2 regions of the Laedolimicola ammoniilytica genome follow, and region 2 is predicted to be linked to the other one. Evidence: riboswitches for the same ligand, from Rfam matches in the RefSeq annotation. Region 2 holds a riboswitch; the other holds the start of a gene.

Region 1 (15,451 bases), on a different contig from region 2:
TGGTGTATCCGGCGTGGACGCGATTCGAAAAGAGATTTTGTATATGGTGAAGACGCTTGGAATGCCATTGGAGGAGGCGCTTCCCTATGCTACCAGCCAGGTGGCGGAAGGACTGGATCTGCTGCCGGAGAAGGGCGTAATTCGACCGGGCGCGGATGCGGATTTTCTGCTTTGGGAACCGGATTTGACGCTGGATACCTTTGTGGCAGGCGGCGAGATCTTTATGAAAGACGGAAAAGTTGTAAAAAAAGGAACCTATGAATAGGTGAAGGAAGGCAGAAAGAGCGGGGCGATAGCCCCGCTCTTTCTTTATTATGGAATAGGAAATTCCGATAGAATTCCCTATTCCATAAAAGCAAGCAGAGCTTGCAAAGATGCGCACTCGGCGCAGTGGTAGATGGTTGCTGAAGCAACCGCGCCTCGGCGCGAGAATGTGCCAATGGCACATTCTTTTTTATATAGGACACATTCTATTGATACTCATCCACCTTTACAAAAGGAGGAACAGGCCAGTAAACCTTGGGGGGGAATCTGATGGGCAGCCAGATGCTTCATCAGGGATTCACGATTCTCCACCAGGAGAGGGAAGAACATGGGGCAGACATCATCAGGCAATTCCGGAGGTAGCAGTAATTGGTACGCCGTTTTTCAATGACCTCCCGGAAGGGATAAAGAGAGCCGTCGCAGCGGTGGTGGCAGGCCTTATTACTCTGCTGCTCTTCACCCTGAATCCGTCTGTGAAGGCACTGGCTATGGGCTTCCAGGGCGCGCTGGGAACGGACTTTATGGTACCGTCCTATCTGGCAGTTTCCTATATCCGGGATTTCCTGGAAGAAATGAAACACATGGAGCTGTAAAAGCGAAAAAAGAGAAGGTTTTTAAGGAAGGGGGGTTGTATACCCCCTTCTTTGATGTTATACTCACAAAGGAAACAAAATGAATTCTAATTTTCAGGAGGTGAATTTCATGGACAGTTGCGATAGTACGGGACGAAGTAGAAAGTACGGTGCGAACAGGAAAGGCAAAAACGTGCAGCTGTGCGTGAAGATTCCCTTAGAAATCATAAAATAGCTGCATGCTTTTGCGTGTCATGGCTGGCTTTATATTGACATTTGATTCACACCGTATTCAGTAAGATCCGGACTTCACAGCGTGTAACCGTTAAGTCTGCTTTGGAAAATCTGAAGCGGTGTTTTTTTGCGGTCATTTTTCGGAAGCTTCTGGTGGAAGGTTCTGGAAAAATGCGGCTCAAATGGAGGTAGGCTATGACAAAGTACGTAGAGGAATTGATTGCGATTATCCGGGGAAACCTGTCCCGGGAGGAGCTGATTGACCGGCTCTTCGATTACCATGATAACGATATTGCGGAGGCTCTGGAGCTTCTGACGCCTGAGGAGAGAAAGCGCCTGTACTCGGCCCTGGGCGCAGAGCGGGTGGCGGAGATTTTCGCCTATCTGGACGACGGCGATATTTATCTGAAGGAGCTGTCCTTAAAACAGCAGGCCAAGGTCATTTCCGAGATGGATTCCGACGATGCGGTAGACATTCTGGAGGAAGTGGACGACGACACAAAGTGTAAAATTCTGGGGATGCTGGATAAAGAGGCCAGCGAAGATGTCAGGCTTCTGCTGTCCTACGACGAGGATGAGATCGGTAGTTATATGACCACCAATTTTATCCTGATTCACAACGATCTGACCGTCCGGGAGGCCATGCGGGAGCTGGTGCGTCAGGCCGGAGAAAATGATAACATTTCCACGATCTATGTGGTGGATCGGCAGGAGCAGTACTACGGAGCCATCGAGCTGCAGGATCTGATCATCGCAAGAGAGCATGTGGAGCTGGAAGATCTGATCAGCCGTTCCTATCCGTTCGTCATGGACCATGAGAAAATCAGTGACTGCATTGAGAAAATCAAGGACTACGCCGAGGATTCTATTCCCGTGTTGTTGGAGGATCGGAGCATCGGCGGTATCATCACAGCCCAGGATATTGTAGAGGTGGTAGATGACGAGATGGGTGACGATTACGCGAAGCTGGCTGGTCTGACTGCCGAGGAGGACTTAAACGAGACCACAGGCGAGAGCATCCGTAAAAGACTGCCCTGGCTGGTGATTCTGCTGTTCCTCGGCATGGTGGTGTCCGCTGTGGTGGGCGTCTTTGAGTCCGTCGTGGCGGTGCTGCCCATCGTCATGTGCTTCCAGTCCCTGATTCTGGATATGGCCGGCAATGTGGGAACCCAGTCCCTGGCGGTAACCATCCGGGTGCTGATGGATGAGAACCTGACCACCGGACAGAAGGTGAAGCTTATGTTCAAGGAGATGAAGATCGGCTTCTTCAACGGCGCGATTCTGGCGGTGATGGCCCTGGTATTCCTGGGCGCGTACATCCACCTGTTCAAAGGTTTCACCCTGGGCTATTCCCTGATGATTTCCGCCTGTGTGGGCGTGTCCCTGGTGGGCGCCATGGTGGTATCCAGCCTGGTGGGAACCCTGACACCGATTTTCTTCAAAAAGGTAGGCGTGGACCCGGCCGTAGCGTCCGGACCGCTGATTACGACCATCAACGACCTGGTGGCCATCGTGGTGTATTACGGACTGGTGGCCGTGGTGCTGATTGATATCGTTCATCTGGTGTAAAAGAGAGAAAGAAAAGATCTTGTCGTATGGATACGATAAGGTCTTTTTTGCTTGACAGAGGAAATCCCCGGGTGTACGATACAGATATCAGTGATATATCACTGATATTCCAAAAACAACAGGCAGACTTAAGATACAGGAGGCTCATTATGGCGAAACGGCAGTCTATGACAGAAAAAGTCCTCGAAGCCCTGCGGGAGGATATCATCAACTGGGTTTATGAGGAAAATGATATGATTACCGAGGCGGAGATTTCGGAAAAGTTCGGTGTCAGCAAGACGCCGTCCCGGGAGGCGCTGAATTACCTCTGTATGGAGGGATTCCTGGACAAGATTCCCAACAAGGGCTATCTGGTCAGAGGGCTTTCGGTGGCGGAGCTGCAGAGCCTGTTTCAGTTCCGGGGAATCCTGGAAAAGGCCTCCGCAGAGCTGGCGATCCAGTACGCGGGGAAAGAGGAGTTGGCTCATCTGGAGGCGGAGGTACATAAGCAGATAGCGGCCATGAAGGAGGGCACCTACCGGCAGTACAGCGACATGAATATGCAGTTTCATATGTCGGTCGTCTATCTGTCCCGGAATCCCTATCTGATTTCTACCCTGGAGGGAACCCTGAACAAGCTGCGCCGGGTGCTGGTGCGGGACTGGAAAAGCGCGGATGCGGTGGGGGCGATGGAAGCGCATCTGGAGCTGGTGGAGGCCCTGAAGGAACGGGATGTGGAAAAAGCGAGAGCCTTTGTGGATAAAGAACTGAGCGGTGTGGAATACCGACTGTATTTTCATGACCGGGCGGCAGCGCCCTGGCAGGGGTAAGGAGGAACAAAGAGAATGAAAAAGGTATTATTGCTGGCGACAGGCGGAACCATTGCCTGTACCCATTCAGAGGAGGGGCTGACCCCGGGAATGTCCGGAGACGGAATTCTGGAACTTCTGCCGGAGCTGCGGGAAGGCTTTGCGATCGAAAGCCGGGATATCCTGAATCTGGACAGCTCCAATATTCAGCCGGAGGAATGGCAGTTTATGGCAGAGCAGGTGGCGGAGGCGCTGCCGGATTATGACGGTATCATCATCACCCATGGCACAGATACCATGGCGTATACGGCTTCCGCACTCAGCTATATGCTGCAGAACCTGACGAAGCCGGTGGTGCTGACCGGAGCGCAGATTCCCATCGGCCAGATGTTTACCGATGCCAAGCGGAACCTGCAGACGGCCTTCGCGGCGGTGGACGCAGGTCTGAGCGGGGTAATGGTGGCCTTTGACGATAAGATTATGGGCGGCTGCCGCGCGGTAAAGGTGCGAACCATGGGCTTTGACGCCTTTGAAAGCATTTCCGCGCCCTATATCGGGAAAATCTATGCGGACGGCGTACACCTGGAGCACAGCCGGACGGGAGAAGAGGCGGCGGCTCCCTTTGAGCTGAAAAATAAGCTCTGTACGGACGTATTTCTGATGAAGCTGATTCCGGGAACCAAGCCGGAGATTTTTGACAGCCTGCTGGAGCTGGGGTACCGGGGCGTTGTCATCGAGGCCTTTGGCGCGGGTGGCACCCATTTTGAGCGGCGGAACCTCCTTCCCAAGCTGAAGAAGCTGACGGATCATGGGGTCAGCATTGCGGTGTGCAGCCAGTGTCTCTATGAGAAGAGCGATCTGTCCCTCTATGAGGTGGGACGCAAGCTTCTGGACTGTGGGGTCATTCCGGGCCGTGATATGACCACGGAAGCCATTGTGACGAAAATGATGTGGGCGCTGGGACAGACAGAGGATCCGGAAGAGGTAAAGGAAATCTTTGCGCGGAATTATGCAGGGGAAATTTCAGAATAGCTGATTTAAAAAAATGAAAATAGAAGGAACTGCGAAGCTGCATGAGAAATACAGGTTCACAGTTCCTTCTATTTTTATAAAAAAATCATTGGTTCCTAACGTGGGGCAAATTTGTAGGTAAAGCGGTTGCCCGCATAGTAGGTCTCTGTATATTCGAACAGTTCCCCTGTCTCGATAATACTACGATGGGAAGATTTTAACAGGGCACAGGAGTCCACCTGAAGCAGCTCCTTCTGCCGGTTGGTAGGAAGCAGGGCTGCAAAGCTGTAATCCAGTGCCTGGGGATGTACATGGTAGGTTTCATCCAGATATTCATAGAGGGATCCTTCCAAAGCAGAGACATCAACAGCAGGAAGATATTTGCAGGGAATATAAGTGTGACTTAAAGCAATCCGGATCCCGTCGCTGGTACGAATTCGATGGATATAGTGCAGAAAATCATTTTCATGCAGCTCCAGCTGCTGAGCTACAGACGGAAATTCAGAAGCACGGACTACACGATATTCTACCAGAATGGCACCGGGCTTGGTGTGAATGGAAGCCATATCACGGGAAAAGCTTCCGGGCGAGGCAGCTCCGATGTATTTGGTAACCTGCTGGTCCAGAACGAAGGTTCCTTTTCCGGAGACACGGCGCACAAATCCTTTAGTAACCAGGGTAGTCAGTGCTTTATTGACGGTCATACGGCTGACTACGTATTCTTCACACAGCTGTGCCTCTGTCATAATCTGATCACCAGGGCGAAGTTTTCCTTCCTGAATTTGAGTGATGATATCCTGTGCGATGGCAAGATACCGCGGTGAATTTTTCAATCGTAATCTCCTTGTTTCTATATTTACACATATTTGTATATACTTATGATAGCTGGGGAAATGAAAAAAGTCAAGGGAGATAGAAAAAAGGCAGATATAAATAATGGAAATGGAATAAAAATTATTAAAAGTATATAAAAATAGGATTGACAAGAGGGTAAAAGTGTAGTAGCATATAGTAAAATGTATATACATTTATAGGAGGTGCTTATGAAGAACATTGTTTTACTGACACACGGGGAATTTTCCAAGGGAATTGCGCAGTCCTGCAGATTTATTCTCGGTGAAGTTCAGAATTTGAAAGCGCTGAGCATTACCATGGATGAAAGCATTGCACAGACGAAGCAAAAACTGAATGATGCGATCGCTTCCTTTGAGAATGATTGGCCGACGATTCTGATTACAGATCTGCCGGGCGGCAGTACCACACAGGCAGCCATTGGAATTATGGCGGAGCATCCGGAGATTTATCTGGTAAGCGGCCTGAATCTGGGATTGCTGGTGTCACTGGTTATGCTGGAACTTACGGATGACAGAGAAGAAAATCTGAGGCAGATTCGTACAGCTTTGGCGGAAGCCAGAGATACGATTATACTGGTCAATGACCAGCAGGCAGAACCCGTATCCATCAGTGATGACGGGGAACTGTAAGATTGGAGGAAAACGATGATTAAAGTATTGCGTGTAGACGATAGACTTCTTCATGGACAGGTAGCCGTGGCATGGACAAACTATTACAAGATTGACACGATTGTAGTGGCAAACGATAAGCTGATTACAGATGCGACCATGCAGATGGCTTTTAAACTGGCCACACCGCCGGAGGTAACACTTTCCATGAAATCTCTGGATGGAGCAGTAGCAGTGATCAACAACCCAAAGCATGCAGCACGTACGATTATGGTAATCTGCAAAGATATGAAGGATGCGGAATATCTGTACGATCGGACAAACGGAGCGATCAAGGATGTATTGTTGGGCGGACTCCGAAGCGGAGAAGGAAAGAAAAAAATTGATATGAATTCTTACATGGATGCAGATGATATCGCTGTGATGGACAGCATGGAGAAAAAAGGGGCTGAGCTTGTGATGCAGGCAGATCCTACATCGAAGCGCCTGACCACAGCAGATATCAGAAAAAGTTTTGCAAGGTAACAGAAACAGAGAGATTCAAAAGAAGGAGTGTAGGTTATGGGTATAATTCATGCAGTACTGCTTGGTATTCTGGGCGGTATCGGTATTTGGGACAGCCGTGTATTCGGAATGTGTATGTTGGATCGGCCATTGGTTCTTGGACCACTGGTAGGTCTGATTTTGGGAGATTTACAGACAGGTATTATTATTGGAGCTTCTCTGGAGCTGGTTATGATGGGTGTAGTTGGAATTGGTTCCGCCACACCGCCTGACACCGTATCCGGAAGTATTCTTGCTACCGTATTTGCCATCAGTGCCAAGCTGGATGTCAGTGCAGCAGTAGCCCTGGCACTGCCCATTGCAACCTTAGGACAGCTGGTAGGTATTCTTTGTAGAACTGTCAATGGCTACTTCGTACATCAGGCAGATAAGGCAGCAGAAAATGGTGATTATAAAGGAATTGACCGCGCTCTCTGGGGCGGCGCCATTCTGTTCTTTGTTGCTTATTTCCTGCTGGTATTCTGCGGTGCACTGCTTGGGTCTACCGTTATCAGTGCATTTGTTGATAAAATTCCGCAGAGTGTAATCAATGGATTTTCTGTAGCCAGCGGTATGCTTCCGGCACTTGGAATTGCCATTCTGATGCAGCTTCTGTTTAACAAGAAGAATGTAGCTTTCTTCTTCATGGGCTGGACAATTACAGCACTTCTCGGTGTGAATACCGTAGGAGCAGCTGTCATCGGTACGACAATTGCCTATGTGATTTTCCAGTATGCAGGAAATAAGAAAACAGAAGAAGCAGCTGCTCCGGCAGCATCTGATGATTTGGGAGGTGAACTGTAATGGCAGAGAATATGACGAACACAACGGCTAATGAAGAATCCGTTATGACAAAAGATATCTTTAAGAAAACTTTCTGGCGTTCTTTCCCGTTGCAGGCATGCTTCTGCTATGAAAGAATGCAGAATGTAGGCTTTGCTTATCAGATGGTTCCGGCTCTGAAGAAACTGTATCCGGATAAGAAGGAAGCTTCCGAAGCTTTAAAGAGACATCTGGCGATTTTTAATACCACACCGGCTATTGTATCCTTTATCACAGGTGCAGCAATTGCTATGGAGGAAAAATTCAAGAAGGCCAAGGACGCAGGGGAAGAATGTGATGAGGAATCTATCAATGCAGTAAAAGCAGCACTGATGGGGCCTCTGGCAGGTATTGGTGATTCCTTTTTCTGGGGAACCTTCCGTATTATCGGTGCAGGTATCGGTGCCAGCCTGGCAGCACAGGGAAGCATTTTAGGTGCCATTCTGTTCCTCCTTATCTACAATATCCCGCATTTCCTGGTGCGTTATCAGGGACTGCGTATTGGTTATAAGAGTGGTGTCAATTTCCTGGCGGGCCTGTCTCAGGGAGGCGTAATTGCAGCGTTAACCGAGGCCGCAAAGATTCTGGGTCTGGTGGTAGTTGGTTCTATGGCAGCGTCCATGGTATCACTTTCCACACCGCTGGTATTTACAATTTCCGGTGCGGAAATTGTAGTGCAGGATATCTTTGATGCGATTATTACAGGATTCCTGCCGTTGTGTCTGACACTCGGAACTTACAAATTATTACAGAAAGGAATTAAGACAACCACAATTCTCTGGGGTATGATTATCGTAGGAATTATTGGTTCTGTCATTGGTATTTTCTAATGGAAAAGACAAAAATGTATGATTATATTTGTGAAACTCCGGTTGTTCTGAGAGAAATCATTGAGAACAGAAAAGAGATTACAAAGGAATTTGTAGAATATTTTAAGGACAAAAATATTGAGCAGATCTATGTGCTTGGTTCAGGCACCAGTTATCATGCAGGACTTTCTGCCAAGAATTATCTGGAAGAGCTGCTGAACCGGAAGGTGTTCTGCATGTATCCGACACAGTTTGCACGCAGCGAAAAGGTATTCAATAAGAATACGTTGGTGATCGGAATGTCCCAGGGTGGACAAAGCCTTTCTACAGTAGAAGGCCTGGACGCTGCTATTGCAGAAGGACTGTATACAGCAGCAGTGTCTGAAAATCCCACAGCACTTGTTTTTGAGCATGCGGATACGAAAACCCGGATTGAGGTGGGTAATGAAAAGTGCGGAGCAAAAACGAAGGGCTATGCAGGAACTACTGTGACGCTGATGATGATGCTGACGGAGCTGGCTCTGGCCAAGGGCATTACCGATCAGGCTACTGTAGATGCTTATCTGAAAAGAATGAATAAGGTCATCGATAACCTGGGAAATGTGACAAAGGCCGCAACAGAATGGTATGGCAGGATCAAGGAAGAATTCCTCCCGGCTAAGAGAATTATTGTAGTCGGATACGATGGAATGTATGCCGATGTACTGGAGGGAGCCTTAAAGGTTCTGGAAACTGTCCGTCAGGGTGTAACCGGATATGATATTGAAGAATTTTTCCATGGTATCTACAATTCCATTACAGACAGCGCACATATTTTCTATCTGGCTTCCAAGGGAGATTACAAGCCCCGTGTATTAAAGCTGATAGAGATATTGAGCGATTGGACACCCCATAATTACTTCATCGGATCTCCGGAGGGAGTAGAGGAATATAGTGACAAGTATCTGCTCTGTGATTTTGTAGAGGATCCGCTGTTTTCCGCGTGGGAGTATATCATTCCCATGCAGGTAGTTGCATGCCTGGCTCCGCAGGATCTGGGTATCAATCCGGATATTCCGAAAGATCCGAATTTCCACGTACGGATTGGCAGCAAGAAGCTGGATGGAGTACGGGATCATTATCCTGCAGAGAAATAGTAGAAACACTTGATCTTCCTCCCATTCCGTGATAGGATAGCCACATAGGCAATTTTAGAAAATGATAGAGGCGCGGGGCTTCAGGAGTATCGGTTGACATAAGGTCGGAACCAGTCAGCCGGGAAAGGGAAGACCGCCGAAGGGATTCATCCGTTCCGAAGGATGGGTTTCTGGGCTGCCGCAGAATATGCGTCAGACTGTCACAGGACTGTGGAGAGCTATCATAGGTCGAAGGGGAAGTTCGGACCGTGAGTACAGTCGGGAAGTATGTGCTCACGGTCTTTTTTTCGACTGTTTTCGAGGGAAGGAGATTTTAAAAATGGATTATGTACCTGTTATGTATGCTACCTTTTGGGCGTTGGTGCCGCCTGTAGTAGCGATTGTTCTGGCTCTGATTACCAAGGAGGTGTATTCCTCACTGTTTCTTGGCATCCTGGTGGGAGGCCTGTTCTACTCGGGCTTCAGCTTCGAGGGAACGGTGCTTCACATCTTTGAGGATGGAATCGTAGGCGTTCTGTCCGACAGCTACAATGTGGGAATTCTGGTGTTCCTGGTTATCCTGGGAGCCATTGTGTCACTGATGAACCGGGCCGGAGGCTCGGCGGCCTTCGGACGGTGGGCCGGCGAGCATATCAAGACCCGCACCGGCGCGCAGCTGGTGACCGTAGCCCTGGGCGTGCTGATTTTTATCGATGATTATTTTAACTGTCTGACCGTAGGAAGCGTGATGCGTCCCGTGACGGACAAGCACAATATTTCCCGTGCCAAGCTGGCGTACCTCATCGACGCCACGGCGGCTCCGGTCTGCATCATCGCCCCGATTTCATCCTGGGCGGCGGCCGTAACCGGTTTCGTAGAGGGTGAGGACGGACTGGCGCTTTTTGTCAGCGCGATTCCCTATAATTTCTACGCGATTCTGACTATCGTTATGATGATTACGATAGCAATTCTGAACATTGATTTCGGTTCCATGAAGGTCCATGAGGACAACGCAAAGAAGGGCGACCTGTTTACTACGCCGGACAGACCTTACGGCAACGCAGAAGGCCTGGATAACGTGGGAAATGGTTCCGTAAAAGATTTGCTGATTCCGATTCTTTCCCTGATCATCTGCTGCGTCATCGGCATGATTTACACCGGCGGCTTCTTTGACGGCGCGGACTTCGTGACCGCCTTCTCCAACAGCGACGCGTCCATCGGTCTGGCCATCGGAAGTGCTTTCGCCCTGGTCATCACGATTCTGCTGTATGTGAGCCGTAAGGTCCTGGGCTTCAAGGAGTGCATGAACTGCATTCCCGAGGGCTTCAAGGCCATGGTTCCGGCTATCATGATTCTGACCTTCGCCTGGACCCTGAAGGCCATGACAGACAGCCTGGGCGCCGCGGAGTTCGTGGCTAATCTGATTAAGAGCAGCTCTCAGGGTATGGTTGCTCTGCTTCCGGCTATTATTTTCTTGGTTGGATGCTTCCTGGCTTTTGCCACCGGAACCTCCTGGGGAACCTTTGGTATCCTGATTCCGATTGTGGTAGACGCGTTCCAGACCACCCATCCGGCGTTGATGACCGTGGCCATCTCTGCCTGCATGGCGGGCGCTGTCTGCGGCGACCACTGCTCCCCGATTTCCGATACGACCATTATGGCGTCTGCGGGAGCCCAGTGTAACCATGTAAACCATGTGTCCACCCAGCTTCCCTATGCGGTCAGTGTAGCAGTGATTTCCTTTATTACCTATATTGTGGCAGGATTTACCCAGTCTGCGCTGATTTCTCTGCCGGTAGGAATCATATTGCTGCTCGCTTATCTGTTATTTATGAAAAAACGGGCGAAATAATGCAAAAAGGAAGAAAAAATAGCGGAAAAACAGTTGATTATTTCAGAAAGACTGCTATAATGCTTGTGTAGGTTATGTGAAATCAAATAAGAAGCAGCTGGTGCCGTTAAAAAACGGAGAATAGGGAAGCAGGTGAGAGACCTGCGCGATCTCGTCACTGTATGCAGGAGCGGCTTATCATACGTCACTGAGCCATCGGGAAGACGATAAGCAGCGCTTGTACTGTAAGCCAGGAGACCTGCCAGACTGCGGCGCATGGAGTCGAAAGATTCCGGATCACGAGGATTGATAGTGCCAGATGGGGTATAGACACAGCTGTTCCGCACAGCGCTGTTTTGCGTGGATGGGCGAACAGATGTAAAGCTGACGACTGAAAATCCGACGATCCACAGGAACGTCGGATTTTTTAGCAGATTCCTTCTGATCTTATGAATTTCATTTAACTGAAAAATTTTTGCAGGAGGAAAAGAAAATGAAAAAGAAACTTGTAACACTGTTATGTGTAACAACTCTGACAGCATCCATGCTGGCAGGCTGCGGCAGCAAGGCTGAGACGCCGGCTGCAGACACTACTACTACGGAAGAGACCACAGACGCTGCAGAGGAGACTGCAGACGACGCGGACGCAGATCAGGCTGCAGCTGACAACGTAGCAGCCCTGATTGACAAGATCTATGTGCAGGAGAGAACAGAGACCACAGACGCTGACTGTAAGGCAGCCAAGGAAGCATGGGACGCTCTGACAGACGCTCAGAAGGAGCTGGTAGAGGGCGAGAACGCTGACCCGGATTACTTCGGACGCGACACCGGAGACGCTTCCAAGGATGATCCGAGAAACCAGGACGAGATCGGCGAGAACGAGCTGCTGGTAGTAAGCTTTGGTACTTCCTTCAATGACAGCCGTGTAGCTGATATCAAGGGTATCGAGGACGCTCTGGCAGAGGCAAATCCGGACTGGTCCGTAAGACGTGCCTTTACCGCGCAGATCATCATCAACCATATCCAGGCCCGCGACGGCGAGGCAATTGACAACATGGATCAGGCTCTGGATCGCGCAGTTGCCAACGGCGTAAAGAACCTGGTTGTACAGCCGACCCATCTGATGCACGGCGCTGAGTACGACGAGCTGATGGAGGCGGTAGACGCATACAAGGATAAATTTGAGTCTGTAAAGGTAGCTGAGCCGCTTCTGGGCGAGGTTGGAGCAGACGCTTCCGCAATCAACGCAGACAAGAAGGCTGTTGCCGAGGCTATTACTGCTGAGGCTGTAAAGACGGCTGGTTTCGATACTCTGGACGCAGCAAAAGAGGATGGCGTGGCATTTGTATTCATGGGTCATGGTACCTCCCATACCGCAAAGATTTCCTATAGCCAGATGCAGGCACAGATGAAGGATCTGGGATATGAGAACGTATTTATCGGAACCGTAGAGGGCGAGCCGGAAGATACTGCATGTGAGAATGTGATTAACGCAGTTGCAGAGGCCGGTTACACCAAGGTTGTACTTCGTCCGCTGATGGTAGTTGCAGGCGACCATGCAAACAACGACATGGCAGGCGACGATGACGATTCCTGGAAGAGCATGTTCAACGCATCCGGCAAGTTCGAAAGCGTAGACTGCCAGATCGCAGGTCTGGGCGAGATCGAGGCAATCCAGAATCTCTATGTTGCTCATACCGCAGAGGCTATGAAATAAGTAAGGATAAAGGACAAGAAAAGAAATGAAGAAGAAAATCATCGCGTTAATGGGAATGGCAGTTATAAGCTGCGCACTGCTGATGGGCTGCGGCAGCAAGGCGGAGACGCCGGCTGCAGAGACTACCACAGAAGCGGAAAACTCCGATGAGGAAACTGCCAAGACAGAAGAAACGGCGGAGCCGGAAAAGGCTGACGCAGAAGAAGCTGCAGCAGCGACACTGGAGGACGGCATCTACACGGCAGACTTCAACACAGACAGCAGTATGTTCCATGTAAATGAATTTTACGAGGGAAAGGGAACGCTGACCGTAAAGGACGGACAGATGACCATTCATGTGGTTATGCCTTCCAAGAACATTGTGAATCTGTATGAAGGTCTGGCAGAGGATGCCCAGAAGGATGGCGCAGAGCTTCTGCAGCCGACCGCAGAGACCGTAGATTTCGGCGATGGTACAGAGCCGGAGGAGGCCAATGCCTTCGACGTACCGGTTCCCGCACTGGACGAGGAATTCGACCTGGCGCTGATCGGAACCAAGGGCGTATGGTACGACCATAAGGTCAGCGTATCCAACCCGGAGCTTCTTCAGGACTAGTATTTTAGAAGTATTATAGGATCTTACATACAGGGGCTGTTGTAGAATGTGCAGAACGTTTTGCGGCAGTCCCCTTGTTCCAATTATAGGAAATTCAAATAGAAGGAGTAAGACAATGACAATCGAGGATTTACAGCTGGCGGACGGTAATTATACGGTAGAAGTGGCCATGGAGGGCGGCAGCGGCCGGGCCACTATTGAGTCACCTGCCGCGTTGTCCGTGGAGGACGGACAGGCTGTGGCCCAGATTACCTGGAGCAGCAATCACTACGACTATATGATCGTGGGCGGCGAGAAGTATCTTCCGGTGAGTACAGACGAGCATTCGGTTTTTGAGATTCCGGTGGAGGTCTTTGACGAGGGGATCGATGTGATTGGCGATACGACGGCCATGAGTACGCCCCATGAGGTAGAATATACGCTGACCTTTGCGTCAGATTCTATTCAGGGAGAGAATGGAGGCAGCACGGGAGGAGCGGGCTCCACCACGGCGGCAGCAGGTATTGTGATAATTGCGGTAGCGGCAGCGATTGCGGCGACTGTGATGCGGAAGAAGAGGAATACAAAGGCATGAAAAAGAAACTGATGGCACTTTTTCTGTGCCTGGCTATGTGTCTGGGACTTACGGCCTGTGGAGCAGGCGGTTCCGGCACGGCAGAGAACAGCACGGATATCAGTGACGAGCTGACTTATACGGACAGCACGAAGCTGGAATACGCGCAGAAATTTACCATTGACAATTATGAGGGCGGCTATTCACTGATAACCATCACGGACGGCGGACGCTTCCTGGTGGTTCCGGAGGATAAGGAAGCGCCGGAGGATCTGGCGAAGGATATCACGGTACTTCAGCAGCCCATTCAGAATATATATCTGGTGGCTTCGGCGGTCATGGACATGTTCGTATCCCTGGACGCCCTGGACAGTATTCGATTCAGCGGCACCAAAGCCGACGGCTGGTATATCGACGCGGCGAAGGCAGCCATGGAGAATGGCGACATTCTCTATGCAGGCAAATATTCCGCGCCGGATTATGAGCAGATTCTGGCGGAAAATTGCGGTCTGGCCATCGAGAACACCATGATTTCCCATACGCCGGAGGTGCAGGAGCAGCTGGATAAATTCGGAATTCCGGTGCTGATAGATCATTCCAGCTATGAGCCGAACCCCTTAGGCAGGACCGAGTGGGTGAAGCTTTACGGCCTGCTGACCGGCCATGAGGAAGAGGCTGAGGCGGCCTTTGCCAGTGAGGCGGATGCTTTCAAGGCCATCAGCGGCGAAGAAGCTACGGGCAAGACGGTGGCATTTTTCTATATCACCAGCAATGGCGAGGCCAATGTGCGGAAAACAGCGGATTATCTGCCGAAGATGATCGAGCTGGCGGGCGGCACGTATATTTTCCAGGATCTGGGAGATGCAGAGGACGCCACATCTACCCTGTCCATGACGATGGAGGAATTCTACACAGGGGCGAAGGACGCGGATTACATCATTTACAACAGTACCATAGAGGGACAGCTCTCCTCGGTGGATGAGCTGCTGGCGAAAAGCCCGCTGCTGGGGAAATTCAGGGCAGTGCAGGAGGGTCATGTGTACTGTACCATGAAGAATCTGTATCAGTCTACCATGGAGCTGGGTACGATTACGTCGGATATTCACCGGATGCTGGTGGGGGACGACGGGGATCTGACTTATCTTTACAAGTTAAACTGATACGCTTCGGAACGCAAAGAGAGGGATCCGGAAAGTATGCACCGGATAACAGACACACGATAGCTGTGAGAATTTGCACAGTGACAGAAGGGAACGGGAACAATGGGTAACACAACAGGCGGCAGAAATGCCCGAAATAAAGGAAGATACTGGGCTGCATTTCTGATACTGGCCCTGCTGGTGCTGGTTTTTGTGGTCTTAAGCATCTGCATCGGAACCGTGAACATTCCGCTGGCGGAGATTCCAAAGGTTCTGGGGAAAAATGGGAACAATGACACCTATACGGATATCGTTATGGGAATCCGTTTTCCGCGGGCGGCGGCAGCAGGCATCCTGGGCGGCGGCCTGGCTCTGTCCGGCTATCTTTTGCAGACCTTCTTCCATAACCCCATCGCGGGTCCCTTT
Region 2 (15,451 bases):
TACACCTTTTCAATTCTTCCATCGCAAAATTATTTCTTCCAAATCCAACCAGCTTCAGATGGAATTCCGTGTTTAAGCTCCAATGCTCCCACATTGTATTTTCTTTTTTTCTGCACTGCTTATCTATATCTTCCAGAATAGAAAAATGAACTTCCGTCAGATCTGAATATTGCTTGCGAAGAATTCCCGCCTCCAGAAGATAGCGGAATTCTATCATTTCACGCACATCATCCATTGTAAGTTTTACCACTTCATATCCATATCTCGGAATATTGCGCAACACATTGTCTTTGCACAGCTCTAAAAGTGCTTCCCTGACTGGCGATTTACTACACTCATACTTTTCAACCAGCGCCTTTTCATTTAAAATATCTCCAGGTTTATATTCCAATGAAAATATATCTTCCAGTATTGCGTTATAGATTGTGTCCTTCAGGCTCTTTTCGTTTTTCATAAACAGCCTCCTTTTCTATCTGATTATAGCAAACGGAAGATTAAAAATCTACTGTTTCAAAAAATCTACGGCCATTTGCACATACATGGCCACGCCGCGCTTTAAAATACTCTCATCTATCTGATAGCATTCATGGTGCTGCGGATATGTACAGCCCTTTTCCGGATTATATGCTCCAATCATATCTTATTTTTCAAATTGAACCTGATTCAACATAATTTTCAGGATCTGGTGATCTGTTTCTTTCATTCCCACTCGGCCCACATATCCGACACTCTGTATCGTTTCTTCTACCGTATCCTGTATAATTCCTTCCCCTTCATGGAACGTACGTCCCTTCATACTCAGGCTATGCGCTAAAATCGCCGCATCTACTGCAGAGGCAATTTTAGCAGCGCAGGATGCTTTTGCTCCATCACATACAATGCCCCCGACATTCGCAACTGTATTTACAATGGTTCTTGATACTGCTTCATAAGAACCCTCCATCATATAGGTAATTGCCGCTCCCGCGCCGCTGGCTGCAATGACTGCGCCGCAAAACGCGGATAAGCTTCCTATATAATGCTTCTGATGAATTGCAACCAGATTACTTACAATCAATGCTCTGTATAATTCTTCTCTTGACTTTCCAAGATACTCTGCGTATACAATGACTGGCAGACTTACTGTCATTCCCTGATTACCGCTTCCAGAATTAATCACCACTGGCAGAGAACAGCCTCCCATTCTGGCATCAGATCCTGCAGCTGCATAGGCACAGGCTCTGGTCCGTACACTTGAATCCGCTTTTTCCATTAAGGTTCTTCCTACTTCAGCACCGTAAGGATTCTTCATTCCCTCATTGGAAACAGCCTGATTCATCTCTATCTGTCTGTCCAAAACATTCTTCAGTTTATCTGTCGCTACTGTATTTGCAAACTCCAAAATATCACGAATCGTCAGCTTTGCATAATCTTCCTTGCTGTTCTCAGCTGCCATATCTATCTGATAGATTACTTTTTCATCTTTTACAATCTCTGTAATTAACGTATGCCGGTTGACTATTTTTACTTTTGCCGAATGATTTTTTGCATATACCTCAGCTACAATGTATAAGTTCTCCACATCCTTCTGAAGCCTGCATTCAATGAAATCTGTTTTTAACAGCTTCCTTGTCTTTTTTATGTCTTCCTCTGTGATATCCTCTAAAACCTCTAACTCTCTGTCTGCATTTCCGCCTACTGCCCCAAGTACACAGGCTGCGTCTACTCCACGCATTCCGCCTGAATTCGGTACCGTTACTGCTTTCACATTTTTTATTACATTACCGCTGCAATACACAATCATTTTTTCCGGGAACTGTCCCAGTACTTTGCAGGCCTTTGCCGCTGCATAAGCAAGCGCAATAGGTTCTGTACATCCCAATGCAGGCACCAGTTCTCTCTGCAGTATACGTATGTAGCTCTCCTCCAGTTCTTTCTTTAACATATTCTTCCCTCCTCTGATATTATTAGTAGTATTATTAATGGCATATTATCATTCAGTCTACAGTTTGTCAATCAGCAATTTGACATAAAAAACGCCCCCGAGCATTCACTGCCCAGCTAAAAAAACATCGGCTGCTTTCTTGCTGCCTCTCTTCTTTCGGAACTGAAATTCCTATGATCTGGTAAATTCCATGCGTGACTTCAGGGGGGGCGTTGACAATGACGATGGAACCTATATCAATATGTGTGAACTTATGTTATACTGTCCTTATCTTACTTTAGAAAATCGGGGGGATTTTACTATGGAATTTTTAGAATTACTGCACCTCATTCTGGAAAATATCGTGGACGGAGCGATTCTGCTCTTTGAATTTATCGGCGTGGGCATTATCATTTTCTCAGGCCTGCGGGGCTTCTGGAGTTACCTGCACCGCTCTCCGGACACAAAGCTGACCCTGGCCCGGGGGCTGGCCATGGGTCTGGAATTTAAGCTGGGAAGCGAGATCCTGCGAACCGTAGTGGTCCGGGACTGGAAAGAAATCGGAACGGTGGCAGGAATTATTGCGCTCAGGGCTGCGCTGACGTTCTTGATTCACTGGGAGATTAAGGAAGAGGAGAAATAAATCACGATTTAATATTATTAGAAAGACAGAAACGCTCCACGAATGAAGTGACAGCCTCTGTTCTTGTTTCATTTCTATAACTAACATTCCATGATATCTTCGATACTCTGCTTCATATCCGCGTTAATCCCCACTGCCCGCAGGTGATTCTGTCGGGCAGCCGTTTGCGCTCTATATTACATTCTATTTTACTTTCTGTTTTTCTTCTTATTTCACATTCTTTCTCTGTACTCGCCGGTAAATCAGACCGCAGATAAGGCTTCCCAGGATCACCAGCACCAGAATCATAACTGCGCAGTGCAGAAAATACGCATCCGGCAGGATATTGATAACCGGGTCGGTGGCAGGGTCGAAGAGCCAGTAGTCATTGTTGAAAGCGAGCTCATGAAACGCGGCAAAAGTCCAGTCCCAGTTCAGGGCGACGGTTGCTCCGATAACGGCTGGCAGGGCCACAGTCAGGATAGCCGTCAGCTTCAGATATCCATAGCTTTGCTTACGGCGCTGCCGAAGAATCCCGGCGGCACCTGTCAGTGTACCGAAGATAGCCATGCATTTAAAAAGATTGAAGATGTTCTTTACTTCTTCAAAATGAATGCGCCCGCCCTCCGACATGGGAAACGTGGGAAATTCCAGCGGAGCATTTCCGAAGCTCAGGCTGTAGTCGATGACTGCGTCATAATTCGCTTTAATCTCCGAAATCGTATAGCCGGTAGTTTCCGGAATATGGAGTGCGTGGATATCCAGATAATACAGTGGCTTGCAGGCCAGGGTCAGGACGACAGCCAGGGAAATAAGCGTCAAAGTCAGGATAAGGGAGAGCAGGATGCTCCATGCTTTTATCTTCATAGTAATTCTCCTTTACAGACGTCTTTTTCAGTATAAAGGAATTTCTTCCACATTTCCAGTGGTTTGTGGGTTCTAAAGCCCCGACCCGTCCGTCCTTCTATTCCGCAGACTCGCTATCTCCCGGTTCTTCCTCAACAGTCGCCTCAAAATCACGTAAGCTGCACGTAAAAGCCGTCGCCAGATAACTGTCACAGGTATAGATATGATCACTTTCCGAAGTCATCACATACACATTTCCATCCGAAGCCGTACTGCCGATAGAGACAGTAAGTTCCGTACCGTCATCGCGGATGATCCGGATCGTGACAGCCGGATCAGCAAGACTGTAAGCACTTAAGTCCTCCGGCGCTTCGCCCAGATCCCGGACAGCAGACAGCGGATTCAACCGATTCCACAGGGTCGCCAGAGCATCCTGATTCAGATCCATCTCCGGGTTATCCGGGCTGATCCAGGTTTCGCCATCATAGCTTAGATACAGGGTGCCATAGGAATTCGTGATCTCGGCTTCACTGATTTCCGCAGGCGCTACGCTTAAAACCTCGATTTCTTCCGTGGTTTCGTCTTCCTCATGATTCCAGTCTGCCCGGCTAACCAGAACATAGACAAGAGTCAGGACAGCCAGGGCGGCTATCGCCGCCAGCAGCTTTACCTGTCTTTTCTTTTTCGTCATCTACCGTTTCCTCCTTCCAAACCAGATAACGCCCCCTGTAATGAGCAGAAACAGCGGGAGCAGAATAATCGTCAGAATCCCCCAGAAAATAGCGCTGCCCGCACTTACCGTCAGGTATTCGGTACTCATACTTTTGGGCTCGATAGAAACGGTGTTTTCATGGTCTACCAACTGACTCATCACATTCAGAAACATTGTGCTGTTGCCGCCGGATACCATATTGTCTACCTGTTCATCCAGCAGAGTCTCAGAAGAGAACACGATGAGTTTTGCTTCTGTGTCTTCGTCAATGGTTTTGGTGACGACAGCACCCAGGTCAAAGGGCCCCGCAATATCGCCCTCCTCCTGATCGAGATTTTCGGATTCCAGGTTGGTCTTGGAATAGGACAGGGCGGAGGTGGTCAGCAGACTTTCATAGGTCAGATCGTCACTGATATCCGGGCTTTCTGTCATGCCCTGGGCAAAGGCCAGCAGAACATTGCGGGAGCTGACGTCCGATGTATACGTGGAACTCTGAATCGTCGGCAGCAGATAATAGGGATAATTGGGCAGGTGATGCTGACTGTCGCCCTCCAGTACCAGACCCTCTGCCAGAGCGATTCCATAGTCACTCAGCAGGCTGTCCAGATTCGGCGTTTCCTTGTCCGTGTAGCCAGTCAGCATCACAAGCTGTCCGCCCTGCTCCAGATAGGTTTCCAGTTTATTTTTCTCATCCGCTGAAATATCGGAAATCGCACCGTAGATAATAACAGCTTTCGCGTCCTCCGGCACAGCCTCCTCCGTCAGCAGGCTCAAGGATTTTAATTCAATATTTTCCTTTTCAATGGAAGAAGTGACTGTGGTACTCAGCTCTGCCTCGTCGTGACCGGTCAGCGTGTAGACGACCGGCATATCCTCGGCGGTTACATAGGCAATGGCGCTGGTGATCTGACCCTCGCCGTCGAAGCTGCTTAAGGAGCTGCTGTAAGTGGAATAATCCATACTATACTGATAGATATCATAGTAATCCACAGCCTTTGAACGGTTCTGTCCCACCACCAGCACGCTGTTTTCGGACAGATTTTCACTGGTATACCGGGAGGCGAAATTCGGGTAAAGCACCGGATCCTTCGTCTCTACCTTGATGTGGGAGGATAATCCTGCGTAGCGATCCAGCAATTCCTGTAAGGTGGCGTCCTCGCTGCCCTGCTGGGCAATCAGGTAGAGGGTAATATCCTCGTCCAGGCCTTTTACAATCTCCGCCGTCTGGTCGCCGGTGGTGAAAAGCTTCTGGTCACTGGCGTCGTATTTCAGGTACTGGGACGGCAGCTTTCCTGCTATCAGATTCACCAGCACCGCAGCCACGCAGCCGAAGACCACCATGCTGGCCCGATAGGTGCCGTGCTTTTTCTGCATGAGCTGCACTGTCAGGAACAGGGACAGAATGATGACCGTCACATAGTACAGGACGCCAGTCAGATCGAACATCCCCTGCACGAAATTAATGAACGGCTGGTAGATGCAAAGGGCGTTCAAAACCGACGCCAGGACGCCGCTGGCTCCGATGACATTGGCGATGCCGGAGGCCATGTTCAGGAAGAACAGGACGCCGAAGGTCAGCACCGCCGCGATAACCTGGCTTTCGGTGAGGGCCGACAGGAACAGCCCGATTCCCAGACACGCCGCGCCGAACAGGGTATAGCCCAGAATCGCAGTATAGGCCATAGGCAATGAGACGCTTCCGAATTGCAGCAGAATCAGCGGATACAGGCACAAAATCGCCATGGGAATCAGGAAAATCGTCACCATGGCCAGGTATTTGCCCAACACAATTTTCCAAAGGGAAACCGGCGCTGTCATCAAGAGCTGGTCGGTCTTCTGGCGTTTTTCCTCAGCCATACTCCGCATGGTCAGAACCGGCACAATAATCAGCAATACAAAATAAACAGAGGAGAGAACAGCTCCGAAGGCCGGGTAGCCGCCCACCAGACAGTTGGCCACATAGTACAGGCTGGTGACAGCCAACAGCACGGCCATGAAGATGTAGCCGGTCATGGAGGTCAGATACGCCCGCAGTTCCTTTTTGTAAATCGCACACATGTTACTGTTCCTCCTTTTCGTCAGATTTTTGTTCTTCCACAGAAACCGCTTTCTCTTCTGTGTCTTCTGTTTTCTGTTTCTTTTTCCCAAGTGAAAAGCTCTCTGATTTTTCCTGTCTTGCTGCCGTATCAGAATTTCCATTATTTTCCTCATCAGTCAGCTCCAGGAACACATCCTCCAACGCCGCGGGCGTGGTCCTCACTTCCAGCCCCTCTACTTGCTTCAAAAGCTCCATAGCCTGCTCGCAGGCCCCTTTGCTTCCCCGCACCTGCAGTTCCATTGCGTCTGAATGCTTCATGTAGCTGCCCAGATTTTCCGGCGTGTCGCTGGCCACCAGCTTTCCATGGGAAATGATCAGGACATGGTCACAGACGCTGGTGATCTCCGACAGAATATGGGAACTCAATATAACCGTATGCTTTTGTCCAAGCCCGCGGATCAGTTCCCGAATCTCGATGATCTGCTTGGGATCCAGGCCGACCATGGGCTCATCCAGAATCAGAACCTCCGGATCCCCAAGCAAAGCCTGGGCCAGTCCCACTCTCTGCTTATAGCCTTTGGACAGATGGCGGATCAGGCGGTGCTCCATGTCTTTGATGCGGGTTTCGCCCATGACGCGCTCCACCTCGCTGCTCCGGTCATTTTTCGGCACCTGTTTCAGCTCTGCAGCAAAGCGCAGATATTCCAGCACAGTCATATCCGGATAAAGCGGCGGAATCTCCGGCAGGTAGCCGATACATTTCCGGGCTTCCATGGGCTCTTCAGCTACGTCGTGGCCGTTGATCAGGATTTGGCCCTCAGTAGGAGCCAGATAGCCGGTCATCATGTTCATAGTGGTGGATTTTCCGGCGCCGTTGGGGCCTAAGAATCCGTAGATCTGACCTTTTTGTACGTGAAAATTCAAGTGATCCACTGCAGTATTTTTGCTGTAGCGTTTCACCAGGTCTTTGACTTCGATCAAGTTTCTTTCCTCCTTCACTCTCATCGACTGCCTGTTGGCTCCTTTCTGTAATAAGAAAGAATCCTGCGAAGCAGGATTCTCCGCCTGCGGCGGGTCGCATAAGCGACATGATTCCATTCCGCCGCAGTGCGATCCCCCGGAGGGGCTTTTTGCTCTATAGGAATCATGACTTTCACATTTTAATGTAACACGGTATTTCCTATAGAGCGAAAAAAGAGGAACATCCCTGCAGACGTATCTGTCTAAGGATATTCCTCTTTTGTGTTTTTTCTGAATGGATTCTGTGATTTTTGAGTGAAAGTTTTGTGAACAGGGACGTTCAGTCAGGCGCGCCATTCGCAAAAGCGCTCCTCCGGAGCTCTCCGCTGCTACGCAGCTCATTTTTGCTCATGACATGGCGCTCAACACAAGCTTCCATACAGGCAGATTCTTATGCAAGCATAGTATCTGCCTGCACAGAAGCTTGCCTGAACTGGTTATATCACGTCGCTCATGTCATATCTACCCGCCGGTTTTCCCGCCAGGAACTTAGCTGCCTGAATCGCTCCCTTACCAAATACAGCGCGGGAGTAAGCCCGGTGCTCAAAGGTGATGACTTCGTCGGTGCCTGCGAAAATCACGTCGTGGTCGCCTACGATGGTGCCGCCGCGGACAGCGGAGATGCCGATTTCACGGCTGTCGCGCTTTTTGCGTTCCTGGCTTCTGTCGTATACATAGTGATAAGCTCCGTCAGAAGCCTCGTTGATAGAGTCAGCCAGGGCCAGGGCGGTACCGCTGGGAGCATCCAGCTTCTGATTGTGGTGCTTTTCTACGATCTCGATATCAAATCCGGCTGCCGCCAGAGTCGGAGTCGCTTCCTTTAAGAGCTTCATGAGCAGGTTAATCCCCAGAGACATATTGGCAGACTTCAGAACCGCGGTTTCTTTAGCCGCCTCTTCTACCTTGACAAGCTGCTCCTCGGAGAGACCTGTGGTACACAGAACAACCGGCGTCTTGGTCCGTACGCAGTAATCCAGCAGGCCATCTGCCGCCTTTGCATTGGAAAAGTCGATGACTACGTCAGCCTGTACATCACACTCATCAATCGTTGTGAATACCGGATAGTTATTGGCGATACCAGTGTAACCATCTACGCCTGCTACCACTTCTGCTTCCGGATCCTCCTTCAGAAGTCCCGTCAGCATCTGTCCCATACGGCCGTTACAGCCGTGAAGTATTATCTTTGTCATTTGTTATTTTACCTCGATTCCAAAATCAATCATTGCCTGCTTCAGCTGCGCCTGGTGCTCCGGCTCCATCTCGGTCAGCGGCATGCGAAGGGGGCCGACCTCAAAGCCCATCTGATTCAGGGCTGCTTTTACCGGAATCGGATTCACTTCACAGAACAGCTTGTCGATGACCGGAATGGCCTTCATCTGGATGGCAAGACTGCCTGCGGTGTCGCCCTCCAGGTACTTCATGACCATGTCGTGGGTTTGTCTCGGCGCCACATTGGAAAGTACAGAGATAACGCCGTATCCGCCCAGAGACAGGATCGGAACTACCTGATCGTCATTTCCGGAGTAGAGCTCGATGCATCCGTCTGCCAGCTGCATCAGCTTCGCTACCTGAGAGATATTGCCGCTGGCTTCCTTGATGCCGACGATGTTCCTGACATTCTTAGCCAGCGCTACGGCTGTCTCGGGCTGGATATTGCAGCCAGTACGGGACGGCACATTGTACATGATGATGGGCAGGCTTACGGACTCTGCCACTGCGGTATAGTGGGCGATGAGCCCCTTCTGGGTCGCCTTATTATAGTAAGGAGTCACCACCAGCAGTGCGTCCGCGCCGTATTTTTCTGCCTCCCGGGACAGATAAATGGCAGTCTCCGTACAATTGGAACCGGTTCCGGCGATAACCGGCACGCGTTTCTTCACATGCTCTACGGTGAAGCGAATCGCCTCCAGATGCTCCTCGTGGCTCAGTGTGGATGACTCACCGGTGGTTCCGCAGATGACGATGGCGTCTGTGCCATTTTCAATCTGGTAATCCAGAAGCTCAGAAAGCTTCGGATAGTTAATCTCTCCATTGTCCAGAAACGGTGTTACAATTGCAACTGCTGCTCCCTTAAAAATAGCCATTTTCATTTCCTCCTGCTAAATGAATCTAAGGTTTAAAAAATGAGGCGTACCCGTGAAGGCCGCCCCAAAAGAATCTGCTTTATGATACTGCTCTCTGGATAGCGCCCCATCAGAAACTGATGACAGTCATATCGTTCTTCACGGTATGCCCAAGAAACCACTCACAGGAAACAATCTCTTTCGGCGTCGGCCCCTTTCCCTCTTCTTCGTCTATGCCTGCCATATCCGAAAAGGTACTAATGGAAAACGCAACCTCTATCTTTCTTCCTATTTAATTTGTTACCAATTATGTTCAGATTAGCACAGTGTGTACCGCTTGTCAACGCTTTCCGGACATCTCATGTTTTTTGTCCGCCTGGCAGATACACCTGTCTTTATTTATTTCAAGGTGTCGATGCGAAATACCTCGTCCACGTACGGATACAGCTCATCATACATCCGGATGCCGGTCAACATCAGCTCCGTATCGCCGTCTCCGGCTTCGAGCAATGTCTTCAGCTCTTCCACCGTCAGGATACCCTTATCGATCAGTCCCAGTACCTCATCCAGAATCAGGACGTCGCAGCCGTCCGTGGTCAGTACCTTTCTGGCGAAGTTCAGGCCATTGCGGATATTCATCGCTTCTTCCTTCTGTTCCTCCGGCGATAGCGCCTCATAGTTCACATCGGATTTTTCAAAGCAGAAGGCTTTAATCTCAGGCTCCAGACGCTTGATAAAATCAATGCGCTCGCCAATCTTTCCCTTCAGGAACTGTATGATAATGACGGATTTCCCTGCGCTGGCTCCGAAGATTCCCTGTCCGAGCGCCGCTGAGGTTTTCCCTCTTCCGTTACCGCAAAAGACAGTTACATGTGCTTTTCCCATTTTCCATACTCCCTTGTTGTTCGCTGTGTCCACAGACGCTTCTCAGAATCCGCCTGTGAACCTTTGTTTCTGAATGCCTCGATAATTAAGCCCATCATACAACAAAACAGGAGGAATTGCAAGTTCAGTATTCATACTCCAGCTTGCTCACCGACACCTCATAAGCAATCCGCCGCTCGGACTCGGTCTCGCTGAGCTTTTTCACGTACTCCCGGCTCTGGATCCTGCCCCAGATCTGGGCATGGCCTCCCACCTCGAAGCCTGAGGCGAAGCGGGCATTCCGGCCCCAGCAGATGCAGGGGATGTAGTCCGATTTCCCATAAGGGCGGTTTACCGCGATAAGCAGATCCGCGATCTCCCGGCCCAGAGGCGTCTTCCGATACACCGGTGGCTTACAGATGTAGCCGTCCAGGAAGATCTGGTTCGTCTTGGCATTTTCCATTTCCCCGTCCAGGAATTCCACCTCTCTGGCGAAAACCGACAGCACCAGCCGGTTCTTCTTCTCTTCGTGCCGGTTGTAGGAGCGGAACTGTCCGCCGATGCGGATGTATTCTCCCACGTAATCCCCGGATACGTCAATCAGCCGCTCGGATATCATCACCGGAATCTGATCCGCTGAATCGGACAGGCGGCGGACCAGAATATCCACCATATAGAAGCCCTCACCAAATACCTCATGGCTGAACGTAAATCCCGATACAATTTCTCCGCTTACCGACACCTGGTTGTTCTCAATTACCTTATCTGACATAGTTTGTGTTCTCCCTTCTTCTCCCCTTGGAAATGGCATTTTCGCGCATACTTCCGCCGGATTCCTGTATTATTCATAAATATATATGTCCAGGATTTTCCAATTAGAACCGTTTCTGTAAATTTTTTCTAGGTTGCATTTGAAAAAGTACGCTGAGTAAGCAGATTTCCCTTGTAATTGGCCGAAAATGTGATAAACTGTAAAGGTTGACGAAGTATCTATTTACATTGAGGAATTGTTTTATGAAAAGAGAAGATATCAGAAATATTGCAATTATTGCCCATGTAGACCACGGTAAGACTACACTGGTAGACGAGCTCTTAAAGCAGAGCGGCGTATTCCGCGCCAACCAGGAGGTGGCGGAGCGCGTCATGGACTCCGGCGATATCGAGCGTGAGCGAGGTATTACCATCCTGTCCAAGAATACCGCCGTTACCTATAAGGGCGTGAAAATTAACATCATCGATACCCCGGGCCATGCGGATTTCGGCGGCGAGGTAGAGCGGGTTCTGAAGATGGTAAATGGTGTCGTCCTGGTGGTCGACGCTTTCGAAGGCTCCATGCCCCAGACCAAATTCGTGCTTCGGAAAGCCCTGGACCTGGACCTTCCGGTTATCGTCTGCGTCAATAAGATTGACCGTCCTGAGGCCCGCCCCACTGAGGTGGTAGACGAGGTTCTGGAGCTGTTCATGGATCTGGACGCTTCCGACGAGCAGCTGGATTGTCCGTTCATCTTCGCTTCCGCCAAGGCCGGCTACGCCATGCGGAACCTGGACGACGAGCCCAAGGATATGACGCCGCTCTTCGAGACTATTCTGGACTACATCCCGGCTCCCGAGGGAGATCCGGATGCCGGAACCCAGGTACTGATCAGCACCATTGACTACAACGAGTACGTGGGCCGTATCGGTATCGGCAAGGTGGACAACGGTACCATCCGTATCAACCAGGATATGGTCATGGTAAACCACCACGATCCGGACAAATTTAAGAAGGTCAAGATCAGCAAGCTCTATGAGTTTGACGGTCTGAATAAGGTAGATGTATCTGAAGCAACTGTGGGTTCCATCGTAGCTATCTCCGGCATTGCGGACATCCATATCGGCGATACCCTGTGCTCCCCGGAGAACCCGGTGGCTATTCCGTTCCAGAAGATTTCTGAGCCGACCATTTCCATGGATTTCCTGGTAAATGACAGCCCCCTGGCCGGTAAAGAGGGTAAATATATCACCTCCCGCCATCTGCGCGACCGTCTGTTCCGAGAGCTGAACACCGACGTCAGCCTGCGCGTAGAGGAAACCGAATCCACTGAGCGCTTTAAAGTCTCCGGACGAGGCGAGCTGCATCTGTCCGTCCTCATCGAGAATATGCGCCGCGAGGGCTACGAGTTCGCAGTCAGCAAGGCTGAGGTTCTGTATCACACCGACGAGAAGGGCAAGAAGCTGGAGCCCATGGAGCGCGCTTACATCGACGTGGACGACGAGTACGCGGGAAATGTCATCCAGAAACTGGGCGAGCGTAAAGGCGAGCTCATCAATATGCACAGCAACGGCACCGGATCCACCCGTCTGGAGTTCCTGATTCCGGCCAGAGGTCTCATCGGATACAGAGGAGAGTTCATGACCGACACCAAGGGAACCGGCGTGCTGAACACCATTTTTGAGAACTATGGCCCCTACAAGGGAGATATCCAGTACCGGAAGCAGGGCTCTCTGATTGCGTTCGAGGCAGGCGAAGCTATCACCTACGGTCTGTTCAACGCCCAGGAGCGCGGTACCCTGTTCATCGGACCGGGCGAGAAGGTTTACGCAGGCATGGTCATCGGCCAGAACGGTAAGGCCGAGGATATCGAACTGAACGTCTGCAAGACCAAGAAGCTGACCAACACCCGTTCCTCCAGCGCCGACGAAGCCCTGAAGCTGACCCCGCCCCGGGTACTGAGCCTGGAGCAGTGCCTGGAGTTCATCGATACGGACGAGCTTCTGGAGATTACACCGAAATCTCTTCGAATCCGTAAGAAGATTCTCGATCCGACCCTGAGAAAGAGAGCCGGATTTAAGAAAGCTTAAGAGCTTAAGACTGAAATAAAAAAGCTATGAACCATTGCCACTACGGCAGCGGTTCATAGCTTTTTTCGATTTGGATTACAGAAATTCCACGCGGCCGTCCTCGATGTGGTACACGGCTCCCACTACCTGCATTCCTTTTTCTTCCATTTTCACAATATCTAGGCTATGCTCGATAAGATCCATGCTGCGCTGCACATTCAGACAGCAGGCTTTGAAATCATCCTTCTCGTCTCCGATGGCCAGCTTAATCTCGTCGGTAATAAATTTGATATAGCCATCCGGGTCGTGATGGATCGCCGCGTCCACCGCACCGCAGCAAGTGTGGCCCAGCACTACGATCAGCGGGCTGCCCAGATGGCTGGCTGCATATTCGATGCTACCCAGCTGATGATCGTCAATGACATTTCCGGCCACGCGAATAACGAACAGGTCTCCGATGCCTGCGGAGAAAATGCTTTCGGGAATCACACGCGAATCGGAACAGGTGACAATGATCGCATAGGGATGCTGGCCGTGCTCCTTCGTATACAGGCGCAGCGCCCTGGAGATATTGCCCTTTCCGGTCTCGGAGTCCAGGTATTTTTTATTGCCGTCCTTTAACTTTTTCACGGCCTTATCTGCCGTCATAATAAATGGTTGCATTGTTTCGCCCCTTTCCTTTCCTCTGTTTGCGCATGTTCGCAGCGCAGCGCATCCAGGTATCCCCGTAGGGAGACGTTTTCTTTTTATTATAAAATGCTGGTCTGGAGGCTGTCAAATAAAGCATTTCCGATAATTATTAAGTTTTTATGAACCCTATTGGCAAAACGATATTATATATCGTATAGTATAGTCATCCGATAATACTATATGACGTATAATATTATAAAATTATATTGCATAAAATAAGGAGTGGATTGCATGGTTTCTAATACGGGAGCCGCTCTTCTGGATGCCATTGTGTTGGCGGTCGTATCGCACGAGACTCAGGGAACCTACGGGTATAAGATCACCCAGGATGTCCGACAGGCTATCGACATTTCCGAATCAACACTGTACCCGGTGCTTCGACGGCTTCAGAAGGATGGCTGTCTGGAGACCTACGACATGGAGTTCGGCGGGAGAAACCGCCGCTACTACCGGATTACGGAGGCCGGGATGGCACAGTTGAATCTGTACAGGAACGAGTGGACACTTTATTCCACCCGGATTTCCAATTTGTTTGTGGGGAGTGAGGAGACATGACAAGAACGGAATTTATGAAGCAGCTTCAGGTTCTGCTCTCAGATATTTCTGAAAATGAGCGGGAAGAAGCCCTTCAGTACTATCATGATTATTTTGACGATGCTGGTCCGGAGGAGGAAGCGCGAATTCTCCGGGAGCTTGGCAGTCCGGAGCAGGTAGCCCGGAAAATCAAGGCCGGTCTGTCCGACGACGCTTCGGAGTTTTCCGAGCAGGGATACCGGGATACACGTTTTGCTGAAAATGGGACTGCGCCTGCGGCTTCCCCTTCGACTGCTTCCGAAAGCACTGAAAAAACTGCTCCGAAAAAGGAACGGAATCTGTGGAAGATACTCGCCATCGTGCTTTTATGCATAATACTTGGCCCCTTTGTGATTCCGGTTGGCTTTGGCCTTTTGGCAGTTCTGTTCTGCCTCCTTCTGGCAGTGGTTCTGACCGTAGCAGCCGTTCTGGTTTCCGGAATCGTCATTTTTATCGCCGGAATCTTTGTGATCGGCGTAGGGCTGGTTCAGCTCTTTGCAGTACCGGCTCTTGGAATTGCCACCGTAGGCGCAGGCTGCCTGCTGACAGCGCTTGGGATTCTGCTGTCGCTGGCGCTGTTATGGATTGCGTTGAAGGTCGTACCCGTATTGGTGCAGGGACTTGTCAATCTGATTAAATTTCCATTTCGAAAGGCAGGTGTCATTCGATGAAACGTTTTACAAAAATTTGTTTGATTTTAGCTGCTGTTCTGACGGCACTGGGAATGATAGGAGTCGGCGTTGGCTTCCTTTTAGGGGCAAAACCGGAGCAGCTTGCCGGAAATCTTTCTTATACGGCTCCCTCATTATCCAGGAGCCATGGACAAAATAAAGACAGCAATAGCGGAGATTCTTCCGAGTATACGTATGATTCCGCTATCCGCAGGCTGGAACTGGACGTCCATTATGCATCCGTTACGATTGGCACATCGGAGGATGACCATATCTCTGTAAAAGCCCGGAATGCCGGGAAGTATTTTAAGGAATCGGTGGAGGACGGCGATATGCTGGTTCTGGAGGATGAACGTCCCAAAGGGAAGGCCACCCTGGAACTGGAGATTCTGCTTCCGGACCGCGTGTTGGAGGAAATGGAGCTGGATCTGGGCGCTGCGGAACTTACGGCCGACCGGCTTCAGGCGCGGCAGTTTTCCCTGGATATCGGCGCTGGAGCAGGCACTATCCAGTCTCTGCTGACTTCGGAGGATGCGTCTCTCGATATCGATGTGGGGGAACTGACCATTGGATATTTTGACGGTTCGGATCTGGAGCTGGATTGCGGCACCGGGCAGCTCAGTATCACG

What was found. A riboswitch is a leader RNA that binds a small molecule or an ion and turns the genes downstream of it on or off. The one in region 2 is predicted to bind lysine.
Region 1: another riboswitch for lysine. It lies ahead of OCV63_RS02365 (Na+/H+ antiporter NhaC family protein); the one in region 2 lies ahead of dapA (4-hydroxy-tetrahydrodipicolinate synthase).

Annotation. Positions count from the first base shown of each region.
Region 1 covers NZ_JAOQKC010000002.1:204,505-219,955, reverse strand. The annotation lists gene iadA (beta-aspartyl-peptidase) at 1-265, shown strand, start outside; gene OCV63_RS02415 (hypothetical protein) at 690-857, shown strand; gene mgtE (magnesium transporter) at 1,266-2,639, shown strand; gene OCV63_RS02405 (GntR family transcriptional regulator) at 2,789-3,448, shown strand; gene OCV63_RS02400 (asparaginase) at 3,464-4,459, shown strand; gene OCV63_RS02395 (GntR family transcriptional regulator) at 4,555-5,271, opposite strand; gene OCV63_RS02390 (PTS sugar transporter subunit IIA) at 5,482-5,922, shown strand; gene OCV63_RS02385 (PTS sugar transporter subunit IIB) at 5,938-6,426, shown strand; gene OCV63_RS02380 (PTS mannose/fructose/sorbose/N-acetylgalactosamine transporter subunit IIC) at 6,463-7,248, shown strand; gene OCV63_RS02375 (PTS system mannose/fructose/sorbose family transporter subunit IID) at 7,248-8,096, shown strand; gene OCV63_RS02370 (SIS domain-containing protein) at 8,111-9,211, shown strand; lysine riboswitch at 9,269-9,440, shown strand; gene OCV63_RS02365 (Na+/H+ antiporter NhaC family protein) at 9,531-11,042, shown strand; cobalamin riboswitch at 11,125-11,302, shown strand; gene OCV63_RS02360 (sirohydrochlorin cobaltochelatase) at 11,515-12,738, shown strand; gene OCV63_RS02355 (hypothetical protein) at 12,764-13,333, shown strand; gene OCV63_RS02350 (hypothetical protein) at 13,449-13,907, shown strand; gene OCV63_RS02345 (ABC transporter substrate-binding protein) at 13,904-15,046, shown strand; gene OCV63_RS02340 (FecCD family ABC transporter permease) at 15,149-15,451, shown strand, end outside.
Region 2 covers NZ_JAOQKC010000016.1:4,271-19,721, reverse strand. The annotation lists gene OCV63_RS11880 (GntR family transcriptional regulator) at 1-454, opposite strand, end outside; gene OCV63_RS11875 (hypothetical protein) at 503-637, opposite strand; gene OCV63_RS11870 (L-cysteine desulfidase family protein) at 641-1,924, opposite strand; gene OCV63_RS11865 (DUF1622 domain-containing protein) at 2,226-2,546, shown strand; gene OCV63_RS11860 (TIGR01906 family membrane protein) at 2,754-3,392, opposite strand; gene OCV63_RS11855 (DUF4340 domain-containing protein) at 3,490-4,062, opposite strand; gene OCV63_RS11850 (ABC transporter permease) at 4,063-6,141, opposite strand; gene OCV63_RS11845 (ABC transporter ATP-binding protein) at 6,143-7,102, opposite strand; gene dapB (4-hydroxy-tetrahydrodipicolinate reductase) at 7,579-8,331, opposite strand; gene dapA (4-hydroxy-tetrahydrodipicolinate synthase) at 8,335-9,225, opposite strand; lysine riboswitch at 9,317-9,491, opposite strand; gene OCV63_RS11830 (cob(I)yrinic acid a,c-diamide adenosyltransferase) at 9,604-10,089, opposite strand; gene OCV63_RS11825 (single-stranded DNA-binding protein) at 10,214-10,840, opposite strand; gene typA (translational GTPase TypA) at 11,083-12,909, shown strand; gene OCV63_RS11815 (carbonic anhydrase) at 12,985-13,551, opposite strand; gene OCV63_RS11810 (PadR family transcriptional regulator) at 13,810-14,133, shown strand; gene OCV63_RS11805 (DUF1700 domain-containing protein) at 14,130-14,822, shown strand; gene OCV63_RS11800 (DUF4097 domain-containing protein) at 14,819-15,451, shown strand, end outside.